Regions from separate parts of the Rhodovulum viride genome, predicted to be linked through region 2. Evidence: riboswitches for the same ligand, from Rfam matches in the RefSeq annotation. Region 2 holds a riboswitch; each other region holds the start of a gene.
The links. Region 2 has a riboswitch for cobalamin ahead of BYZ73_RS11505 (ribonucleoside triphosphate reductase). Riboswitches for the same ligand answer to the same signal wherever they lie in the genome.

Region 1 (3,270 bases), on a different contig from region 2:
GCCGGGCCATGGGCGGGGGCGCCATGGCCGTTGACCGCCAGCGCCAGCAGCGCGGTCCGGTCCACCGCCTGATCGACCGCCACCCGGATGGCGCGGTCGGCGGTGACATCGTTGCCGATCGGCACGCCCTCGGCGGTCCGGCCGCCCGCGGGCCGCATCGGGAACATCACCCCGCGATTGTCGACGCTTGGCACATGCAGCACCTGCATCCCCTCTGGCGCGGCATCGGCCTCGGCCGGGGGCACGGCGACGATCTGCGCCGCGCCGGTACGCGCCAGCGCCAGCCCCGTCGCCTCGGCCCCGAAGACGAAGGTCACGCGCGGAAACGGGATGTCGGGGCCGTGCCAATAGGGGTTCGGCGCGACGATCAGCTGTTCGCCCTCGCGCCATTCGACCAGGCGGAACGGCCCGGCGCCGACCGGGTGGCGGGCGTAATCCGGCCCGTAGGATGCCTTTGGCACGATCCCCAGCGTCGCCAGATCTCCGGTGAAGGTGATCTGCGGGTGGCGGAGTTCCAGCTCGACCGTCAGCGGGCCGGTAGCGCGGGCCTCCTTCAGCACCTTGAGATCCGTCAGCCCGTCGCCGTCGCGCGCGGCGTTGAAGGTGAAGGCCACGTCCTCGGCGGTCAGGGGCGTTCCGTCCGAAAACCGCGCATCGTCGCGAAGCGTGACGGTCCAGGTCAGACGGTCGTCCGACAGCGACCAGCCGGTCGCCAGATCGCCCGCCAGCGACAGGTCGGCCGCGCGCCTGAGCAGCGTTGCCTGAAACAGCGGATTCCCGTAGCGGCCCCAGCCCATGATCGGGTCGAAACCGGTCTCGGGTTCGCCGCCCACCGCCAGCACCAGCGGCGGGGCGGCCTCGACAGCCAGCGGCAGACTCAGCGAAACGGCAAGGGCCAGGAAGGACAGAGGGCGCATGAGGACTCGGTATGATTTATGCCTCCCATCTTCATACGCCCGGCGCGGCGGGAATGCCAAGCGCGGTTCTGTGCCTTGTTTGCCCCGCGCTCCGGAGGCAAAGTCGCCGCAAAGCGGGAGGGGCCCATGCAGCGCATCACGATCACCATCGAAGACGACCTGCTGGAGGCGCTCGACGCCTTCATGGACCGGTCTGGCGCGTCGAACCGGTCCGAGGCGCTGCGCGACCTGATCCGCCGGGGGCTTGACCAGGACGCGCCCGAGACCGCCGAATGCGTGGGCGTCGTGACCTATGCCATGGACCCCGCGCAGCGCGATCTGGGGCGGCTGGTGCCAGAAAGCCGCCAGCAGCACCATGACGCGGCCATCGCGGCGCTGTCGGTGCCGCTTGACCATCACGCGGCGGTCGAGGTGGCAGTGATGCGGGGCACGGTGGGCTCGGTCCAGGCCTATGCCAACAGCCTGTTCCTGCAGCGCGGCGTGCGGCACGGCCAGACCGTTCTGATCCCGGTGCGGACCGAGGTCGAGTTCCACCTGCATGGCGAGCGGGCGCATACCCACGATCACCTGCGGGTGCTGGACCGATTCTGACCCTGTCCGCGAAGGGTCCGGGCTAAAGCCTGAGCCGCCGCGCCCGGGCGCCGCCCCGGCGGCATGGGCGGGGCAGGGCCAGATCCAGCGGCCGGGGCGGCATCGCGCGGATCTGCACCAGCAGGCGGCGGAACTCGTCCAGCGCGGCCGTGGCCGGACCCGGTGCCGCCTGCGCCTCGGCGGCGCGGGCGGCGGCGGGCAGATCGGCCCGGCCGGGCAGGCTGCCCAGCCATTGCATGAAGCCAAGCTGGCCCAGCTCGCGCGCCCGCGGCCCCGTCTGGGGGCAGGCGGCAAGCCGCATCAGCACCATCTCCAGCATCGCCGGCAGACCGGCCCCGCCCGGAACCTCGTCACGAAAAACCGGGCCGCGCCGGCCCCTGATGTCATCCATCGCGGATCTCCTTGCCGGGGCACCCCGCCCGGGTTCACACGCTTGGATGGCAGGTCTCCTGGCTTGCGGGTCATCGCCGCCCCGACCCTTCCCGGACCGTTCGGTCCAGTGGCCGTCTCGGGGGGCTCTCCGCCTACAGTTGCGGGGGCAGCCGCGGATTTGCCGGAGGTTCCGGCGGACCGCGTTCCCTTTTCACCCGCGCGGCCGGCAAGGCCTGCGGGAACCATCGCCACAAGCGCTACCCGGCCGGGCGGGCGGCTGTCAATGGCGCAGAATATCGGCCGTGAATGTGAGCCGGGCTCATAAAGATCCTGACAAACATGAATTGGACAGGCGCGGCCGAAGGCCATATCTGCCGTCCATGACCCAATCCGCGCCCCGCCCCGCCCGCCATTCGCCTGTCTTCGAGACCCTTCGCACCGCCGCCGCCGAGCGGATCCTGGTGCTGGACGGGGCGATGGGCACCCAGATCCAGAAGCTCGGCCTGACCGAGGACGATTTCACCGGTTCTGGCGGCGGCTGCGCCTGTCATCTGCACGGCGACAAGCCGCAGAAGGGCAACAACGACCTTCTGAACCTGACGAATCCCGACGTGATCGAAGAGATCCACTACCGCTATGCGATGGTTGGCGCCGATATCGTCGAGACCAATACCTTTTCCTCGACCGCCATCGCCCAGGCCGATTACGGGCTGGAAGACAAGGTCTTCGCGCTGAACGAGGCGGGTGCGCGGCTGGCCCGCAAGGCGATGGACCGGGCCGAGGCCGAGGACGGGCGGCATCGCTTCGTCGCGGGCGCGCTGGGACCGACGAACCGCACCGCCTCGATCAGTCCCGACGTGAACAACCCGGGCTACCGGGCCGTGACTTTCGACGACCTGCGGATCGCCTATGCCGAACAGCTGCACGGGCTGATCGCGGGCGGCATCGACCTGGTTCTGATCGAGACGATCTTCGACACGCTGAACGCCAAGGCCGCGATCTTCGCCTGCGAGGAGGTCTTTGCCGAACAGGGCCTGCGCCTGCCCGTCATGATCTCGGGCACCATCACCGACCTGTCGGGGCGGACGCTGTCGGGCCAGACGCCCACGGCCTTCTGGCATTCGGTGCGCCATGCCCGGCCGCTGACCATCGGGCTGAACTGCGCGCTGGGGGCCGATGCGATGCGCCCGCACCTGGCCGAGCTTTCGGCCGTGGCCGACACGCTGATCTGCGCCTATCCCAATGCCGGGCTCCCGAACGAGATGGGCGACTACGACCAGACACCCGATGAGATGGCGGCGCTGGTCGCGGGCTTTGCGAAGGACGGGCTGGTCAATATCGTCGGCGGCTGCTGCGGGTCGACCTATGACCATATCGCGGCGGTGGCAAA
Region 2 (3,270 bases):
CGTCCACATCGCGCGCGCCCTCGCGCAGGATCCAAGGCTCCTGCTCCTCGACGAGCCGACCAACCATCTCGATATCCGGCATCAGCTCTCGCTCATGGCGCTGGTCCGGGCACTGCCCATCACCCGTGTCATCGCGCTGCACGATCTGAACCAGGCCACGGCCTGCGACCGGATCGGCGTGCTGTCCGGGGGCAGGCTTGTCGCGACGGGTCTGCCCCGCGACGTGCTGAACGAGGATCTTCTGGCCGAGGTCTTCGGCGTCGCCGCGACGCGCCATGCCGCTCCGGACGGATCGCCACGCCTTCACTTCTCTCATGCCCTCTAAAGGATCGCCCCATGCGCCTGTTCGTCGGCCTGCTTGCCCTGGTTCCCGTTGCGGGACACGCCGAGACCCATGACGTCAGAATGCTGACCCGCGGCGAGACCGGCGCCATGATCTACGAGCCCGCCTATCTCGAGATCGCACCCGGCGATACCGTGCGCTTCCTTCCCGCGCAGCGTGGCCACAACGCGGCCTCCATCCCCGAGATGCTGCCAGAGGGTGCGGATCGCTTCATCGGCCAGATCGACGAAGAGATCGCGGTGATCTTCGAGGTCGAGGGGCGCTACGGCATCAAGTGCTCGCCGCACTATGCCATGGGCATGGTGATGATCGTCGATGTGGGAGAGGTCGACGGGGCGGCGCCTCTTCCGGATGGTCTGCCGGATCGCGCCAGAGAGCGGATGTCGGACCTGCTCGGCCGATAGGGCCCGGGTTCAGGTCGGGGGCGCCCCCCGAATTCACACCGAGACCCAATGGCCACCGCCAGCTTCACCACGCCCCGGGGCATCACCGCGGATGGGCTTTTGGGCGCCCGTGCATGCTGCCCCGCACGCAACAAGTGGTTAATTTGCAGTCCAGGACCACCACATGTTGACATCTGACAAAGATCGATAGATGGTGGCGCCGTCATGGTTTCCCGGGGCGATCCGGGGACGAAAGAGGGAAGCCGGTGCAGACCCGTCTGGGTCAAATCCGGCGCTGCCCCCGCAACTGTGAGCGGCGAGCGAAGCTGACGACGCCACTGGGTCCACCCGTCGAAAGACCGGGGCCCGGGAAGGCCAGCCGAGTGTCGACCCGCAAGCCAGGAGACCTGCCATGACGGACGGCAACAACCAGAGGCGGAGGGCCTCGGGGTGCGTTTGCGATCCGCGGCGGGCAGGTCCGTCGCCATGGCTCTCGTGTCCCAAGGTCCGACAGGAAACGGCAGACAATGGGGCGAGACATGACCATCACCGTCTATTTCAGACCGGCACCGACGCGACCGCCCCTGCAGACGAAAAGGACCGGACGTCCCGATGATGCAGACAGGTGATGCGATGACCGCTCTTCTCCCCCAATCCGTCGTGACCCGCGACGGGCAGGTGGTTCCCTTCGACAGCGGCCGCATCGCGCGGGCCGTCGCCCGCGCGGGCGAGGCCACCGGCGAGTTCGGCGCCGAGGAGGCCGCGCGCCTGACCGATCGGGTGGTGCGGGTCCTGAGCTTCCGCCATGCGGGCGGCGCGCCCGGCGTCGAAGAGATCCAGGATGCGGTCGAACAGGCGCTGATCGGCGCCAACCGGATGGTGACGGTGCGCGCCTATGCGGTCTATCGCGACCAGCATGCGCGGCTGCGCGAGGACCGGCGGGTGCTGGTCGATGTGGAAAGCTCGATCAACGAATATCTCGACCGGTCCGACTGGCGGGTGAACGCCAACGCGAACCAGGGCTATTCGCTGGGCGGCATGATCCTGAACACCTCGGGCAAGGTGACGGCCAATTACTGGCTGAGCCATATCTACCCGCCGGAAGTCGGCCGGGCCCATCGCGAGGGCGATGTCCATATCCACGATCTCGACATGTTCGCGGGCTATTGCGCGGGCTGGTCGCTGCGGACGCTCTTGCGCGAGGGGCTGAACGGGGTGCCCGGCACCATCGAATCCGCCCCGCCGATGCATCTGACCAGCGCGTTGGGCCAGATCGTCAATTTCCTCGGCACGCTGCAGAACGAATGGGCCGGTGCGCAGGCCTTCAGTTCCTTCGACACCTATCTCGCGCCCTATGTGCGGCTCGACGGGCTGGACTATGCCGCCGTGCGGCAAGCGATGCAGGAATTCATCTACAACCTCAACGTCCCCTCGCGCTGGGGCACCCAGACACCCTTCACGAACCTCACCTTCGACTGGACCTGTCCCGCCGATCTGGCGGACCAGGTGCCGATCGTCGGCGGGCGCGAGGTCGATTTCACCTATGGCGCGTTGCAGGCCGAGATGGACCTCATCAACCGCGCCTACATGGAGGTGATGACCGAGGGCGACGCCCGTGGCCGGGTCTTCACCTTCCCGATCCCGACCTACAACATCACGCCCGATTTCCCCTGGGACAGCGAGAATGCTGGCTATCTCTTCGAGATGACAGCGAAATACGGGCTGCCCTATTTCCAGAACTTCGTGAACTCGGAACTGGAGCCGCACATGGTCCGGTCCATGTGCTGCCGGTTGCAGCTGGACCTGACCGAACTCTTGAAACGCGGCAACGGGCTTTTCGGGTCGGCCGAGCAGACCGGGTCGCTTGGTGTCGTCACCATCAACTGCGCCCGGCTGGGCTATCTGCACAAGGGCGACGAGGCGGGGCTGCTGGCCGCGCTCGACCGGCTGGCGGGGATCGCGAAGACCAGTCTGGAACTCAAGCGCAAGGTGATCGAGCGCCATATCGAGGCGGGGCTTTTCCCTTACACCAAGCGCTATCTCGGAACGCTCAGGAACCATTTCTCGACGCTGGGCGTGAATGGCGTGAACGAGATGATCCGGAACTTCACCGATGATCGCGAGACCATCGCGACCGAGGCGGGCCAGGCGCTTGCCGTCAGGCTGATGGATCACCTGCGCGCCCGGATGGTCGAGTTCCAGGAAGAGACCGGGCACATGTACAACCTCGAGGCCACGCCCGCCGAGGGCACGACCTACCGCTTTGCCCGCGAGGACCGCAAACGTTTCCCCGGCATCCTGCAGGCGGGCACCGAGGACCAGCCCTATTACACCAACTCGACCCAGCTTCCGGTCGGGTATACGTCCGACCCGTTCGAGGCGCTGGAACATCAGGAGCCGCTGCAGGCGCGCTATACCGGCGGCACGGTCCTGCATCTTTACATGGGCGAGCGGATCTCTTCGGCCGAGGCCTGCAAGAAGCTGGTCCGCCGGGCGCTGTCGTCCTTCCGCCTGCCCTATATCACCGTGACGCCCACCTTCTCG
Region 3 (3,270 bases), on a different contig from region 2:
GTCGACGGATTGCCCGCGCCGGTTTCGTCCCCCGCGCCAGGGGCGACGCCGGTTTCGGCGGCGGCCCGGGCGGCGGGGCTGTCGAGGATCGCGGCGACCTCATCGGCGCTCAGGGTGAATTCGGCGACATGGCCCGCGCCCAGATCGGCGCGGAAGACATGGGCGACGGCGGCGGTGGGGCGGTAGGTGAAGATGCCGTCGCCATCGGTCCGGGTCTCGCCCAGCCGGGTGCCCGCCGGGTCGAAGACCTCGACCAGGGCGTCGGCGGCCATGTCGCCATTCGAAAAGCCGATCTCGCCCTCGATCAGCGCACCATCGGCATAGGCCCCGCCGATCACCTTATGGGCCAGCGCAGGCAGCGGCGCCATCGCAAGCGCCAGGGTCAAAGCAAGGGGACGGATCATCGTTGGGGTCCTTGAACTGTCGCAAAGAGGTCGGGCTTCACCTGGGCGGCAAGATAGACGGCGGCGGCGGTCAAAAGGCCCTCGACCGCCATCACCGGGATATGGGCCAGAAAGACCAGCCGGGCGGCGGGCAGGAAGGCCGCGCCCGACAGCGCCAGCGCCAGACCGACGCCAAGCGCCGTCAGCGCGATGGCCAGCGCCCCGCCCATCCCGGCCCAAAGCGCGGCGATCCGGGGGGTGCCGCGCGCAAGACCCCGGCGGCAGAGATAATGCACGATCACTGCGGGCAGCGCGATGTTCAGGGTATTGACCCCCAGCACCGTCAGCCCGCCGAACCCGAAAAAGACCGCCTGCAGCAAGAGCCCCACGAACAGCGCCGGAAAGGCGGCCCAGCCAAGCACCAGCCCGGCCAGACCGTTCAGGATCAGGTGCACCGAGGACGGGCCGATGGGCACATGGATCAGCGAGGCCACGAAGAAGCTGGCCGAGAGCATCCCGGCAGCGGGGATCTTTTCCAGCGTCAGATCGCGCAATCCGCGCGCCACGCCCCCCGCCGCCAGCACCGCGCCGCCGATCACCACGGGCGCCGCCAGCGCCCCGTCCACGATATGCATGGGCCCGCCCCTATTTCAGATCGAAGGCGCGGATCCAGAGCACCGCATCCTGGCTGAGCTCCTTGCCCTCGAACGCGGTATCGGGGCCCACGCCCAGCGCGGCAAAGCCCCAATAGCCCGCCTTGGGCACGCCGAAAGTGAAATAGCCGTTCTCGTCCGACACGGCCACGATCGCGCCCCCCGGCAACGGCCCGGCGGTCGCGGGCTTGGGCGCGCCCGTGGCCATGTCGGGCTCGGCCGCCATGTATTCGATCTCGATCTCGGCGCCCGCGACAGGCTGGCCCGCCGACAGCACCCGCCCGGTGAAGGTCGAGCCCGCGATCACGTTATAGGGTTTGACCAGCGGCACGATCTCGGCCTTCAGCCCCTGCGGGCTGTCCCAGTCGGTCGGCATCTGGCCGCGATTGAGATAGGTCTTGGTGATCTGCTGGATGTAGATATCCTCGGAGTCCTCGTAATAGGGCGCGGGCACCGTCACCAGCACATAGTCGCCCATCCGCTTGACCGGCAGACTGCCATCCCAGGCGACGGCCTCGTTCAGCGGGCCGCGAAAGACGGTCTGGCTGAGCGTCGCGCGAAGGTCGATCTTCTCGCCGCGATGGATGGCGTAGAATTCCAGCGGTTCGCCCATGTCCATGACCGGGCCGCTTTCCTGCGGGTGCCAGAAGATCAGCTTGACCGGCACGTCGCCGGGCGCGTCGATCAGGCTTTCTTCGGTATAGGCCAGCTGGAAATGCGCGGCGGCCACCCCGGGAACGAGGGTCAGCGCCAGCGCGGCGGTTACGAGATTGCCGTGGAAGATCAAGGTCGTTGCCTTTCAACAGGGGCGGCCGGACAGGCCGCGGGTGAAAGGACGAGGGGATGAGAGGCTCGAACGGGTCGCAACGCGGCCGATCCGGGCCAGACGCGCACCCCGGCGTCCGGTGGAAACCGCCTCCCTTGCGGGGAAACGGGCGGCCGGCAGGTCTCCTGGCTTGCGGGTCTCAGCTTGGCTGGCCTTCCCGGGGGGTATCCCCAGTGGCGTTCTCAGCCGTGCTCGCCGCTTACAGTTGCGGGGGCAGCCGCGGACTTGCCCCTTGCGGGGGCGCACCGCGTTCCCTTTTCACGTCCGGACCCTCGGGGCCCGGGCGAACCGGTCACGGCTTCGTCATGGCAAGCGGCTCGGGACTTGTCAATCGGCACGACCGCCGCGCGGCCCGGGTTTGACGCCGCGCCCCCGCCCGCTAAGCTGTCCCCGACACGCGCAAGGAGCCCCCATGACCGACGAGACCGCCGATACCGTTGCCGACGACGCCCGCCATGCCGCCAAGATGGCCAGGAAGAAGGCCGCGCGCGACAAGATCATGGCCGGGAAATCCGGCGAGAAGGGGCTGATCCTCGTGCATACCGGCACCGGCAAGGGCAAGTCCTCCTCGGGCTTCGGGATGATCCTGCGCTGCATCGCCCATCAGATGCCCTGCGCCGTGGTCCAGTTCGTCAAGGGCGCCTGGGACACGGGCGAGCGGCGGCTTCTGACCTCGCATTTCGGCGATCTCTGCCAGTTCCATGCCATGGGCGAGGGCTTTACCTGGGAAACCCAGGACCGCGCCCGCGACATCGCCGCCGCAGAAAAGGGCTGGGAAAAGGCGAAAGAGTTGATCCGCGATCCCGCCATCCGCATGGTGCTGCTGGACGAGATCAACATCGCGCTGCGCTACGGCTATCTGGATGCCGACCGCGTGGTGGAGTTCCTCCAGGCCGAGAAGCCGCCCCTGACCCATGTCGTGCTGACAGGCCGCAACGCCCCCGAGGCGCTGATCGAGGCGGCCGATCTGGTCACCGAGATGACGCTGGTCAAGCACCCGTTCCGGTCGGGCATCAAGGGCCAGCCCGGCGTCGAGTTCTGAGCCGCGCTTGACATCCGGAAAGCCCCGTCCGACACCCCTGCCGAACGCCGCAGGAGCCCCGATGACATCCCACAGGACCCCGAGCCCGCCTTCCGACCTGCCCCCCGACGACGCCGCGCCGCCGATGCCCGAGATTTCGGTGCCGATGCTCGATCCTGCCCCGCCGCGCCGGGCGAAGGCGCTGATGTTCCAGGGCACCAGTTCGGACGTCGGCAAGAGCCTGCTGGTCGCCGGGCTCTGCCGCGCCTATGCGCGGCGGGGCGTGAAGGTGGCGCCCTTCAAGGCGCAGAACATGTCGAACAACGCCGCCGTTGCCGCCGACAGCGACCTGCCCCCCGGCCCCGACGGCGAAGCCCCGAGGGGCGA

Region 1: it holds a riboswitch for cobalamin, as region 2 does, so the genes downstream of both, BYZ73_RS03345 (hypothetical protein) here and BYZ73_RS11505 (ribonucleoside triphosphate reductase) in region 2, are expected to answer to the same signal.
Region 3: it holds a riboswitch for cobalamin, as region 2 does, so the genes downstream of both, BYZ73_RS07205 (DUF4198 domain-containing protein) here and BYZ73_RS11505 (ribonucleoside triphosphate reductase) in region 2, are expected to answer to the same signal.

The regions. Positions count from the first base shown of each region.
Region 1 covers NZ_MUAV01000003.1:125,024-128,293, forward strand. The annotation lists gene BYZ73_RS03335 (ABC transporter substrate-binding protein) at 1-917, opposite strand, end outside; gene nikR (nickel-responsive transcriptional regulator NikR) at 1,044-1,508, shown strand; gene BYZ73_RS03345 (hypothetical protein) at 1,531-1,899, opposite strand; cobalamin riboswitch at 1,931-2,142, opposite strand; gene metH (methionine synthase) at 2,261-3,270, shown strand, end outside.
Region 2 covers NZ_MUAV01000012.1:5,979-9,248, forward strand. The annotation lists gene BYZ73_RS11495 (ABC transporter ATP-binding protein) at 1-325, shown strand, start outside; gene BYZ73_RS11500 (pseudoazurin) at 337-747, shown strand; cobalamin riboswitch at 936-1,155, shown strand; partial or broken gene BYZ73_RS11505 (ribonucleoside triphosphate reductase) at 1,360-3,270, shown strand, end outside.
Region 3 covers NZ_MUAV01000006.1:191,667-194,936, reverse strand. The annotation lists gene BYZ73_RS07215 (cobalt ABC transporter permease) at 1-404, opposite strand, end outside; gene cbiM (cobalt transporter CbiM) at 401-1,018, opposite strand; gene BYZ73_RS07205 (DUF4198 domain-containing protein) at 1,029-1,823, opposite strand; cobalamin riboswitch at 1,961-2,170, opposite strand; gene cobO (cob(I)yrinic acid a,c-diamide adenosyltransferase) at 2,275-2,904, shown strand; gene BYZ73_RS07195 (cobyric acid synthase) at 3,050-3,270, shown strand, end outside.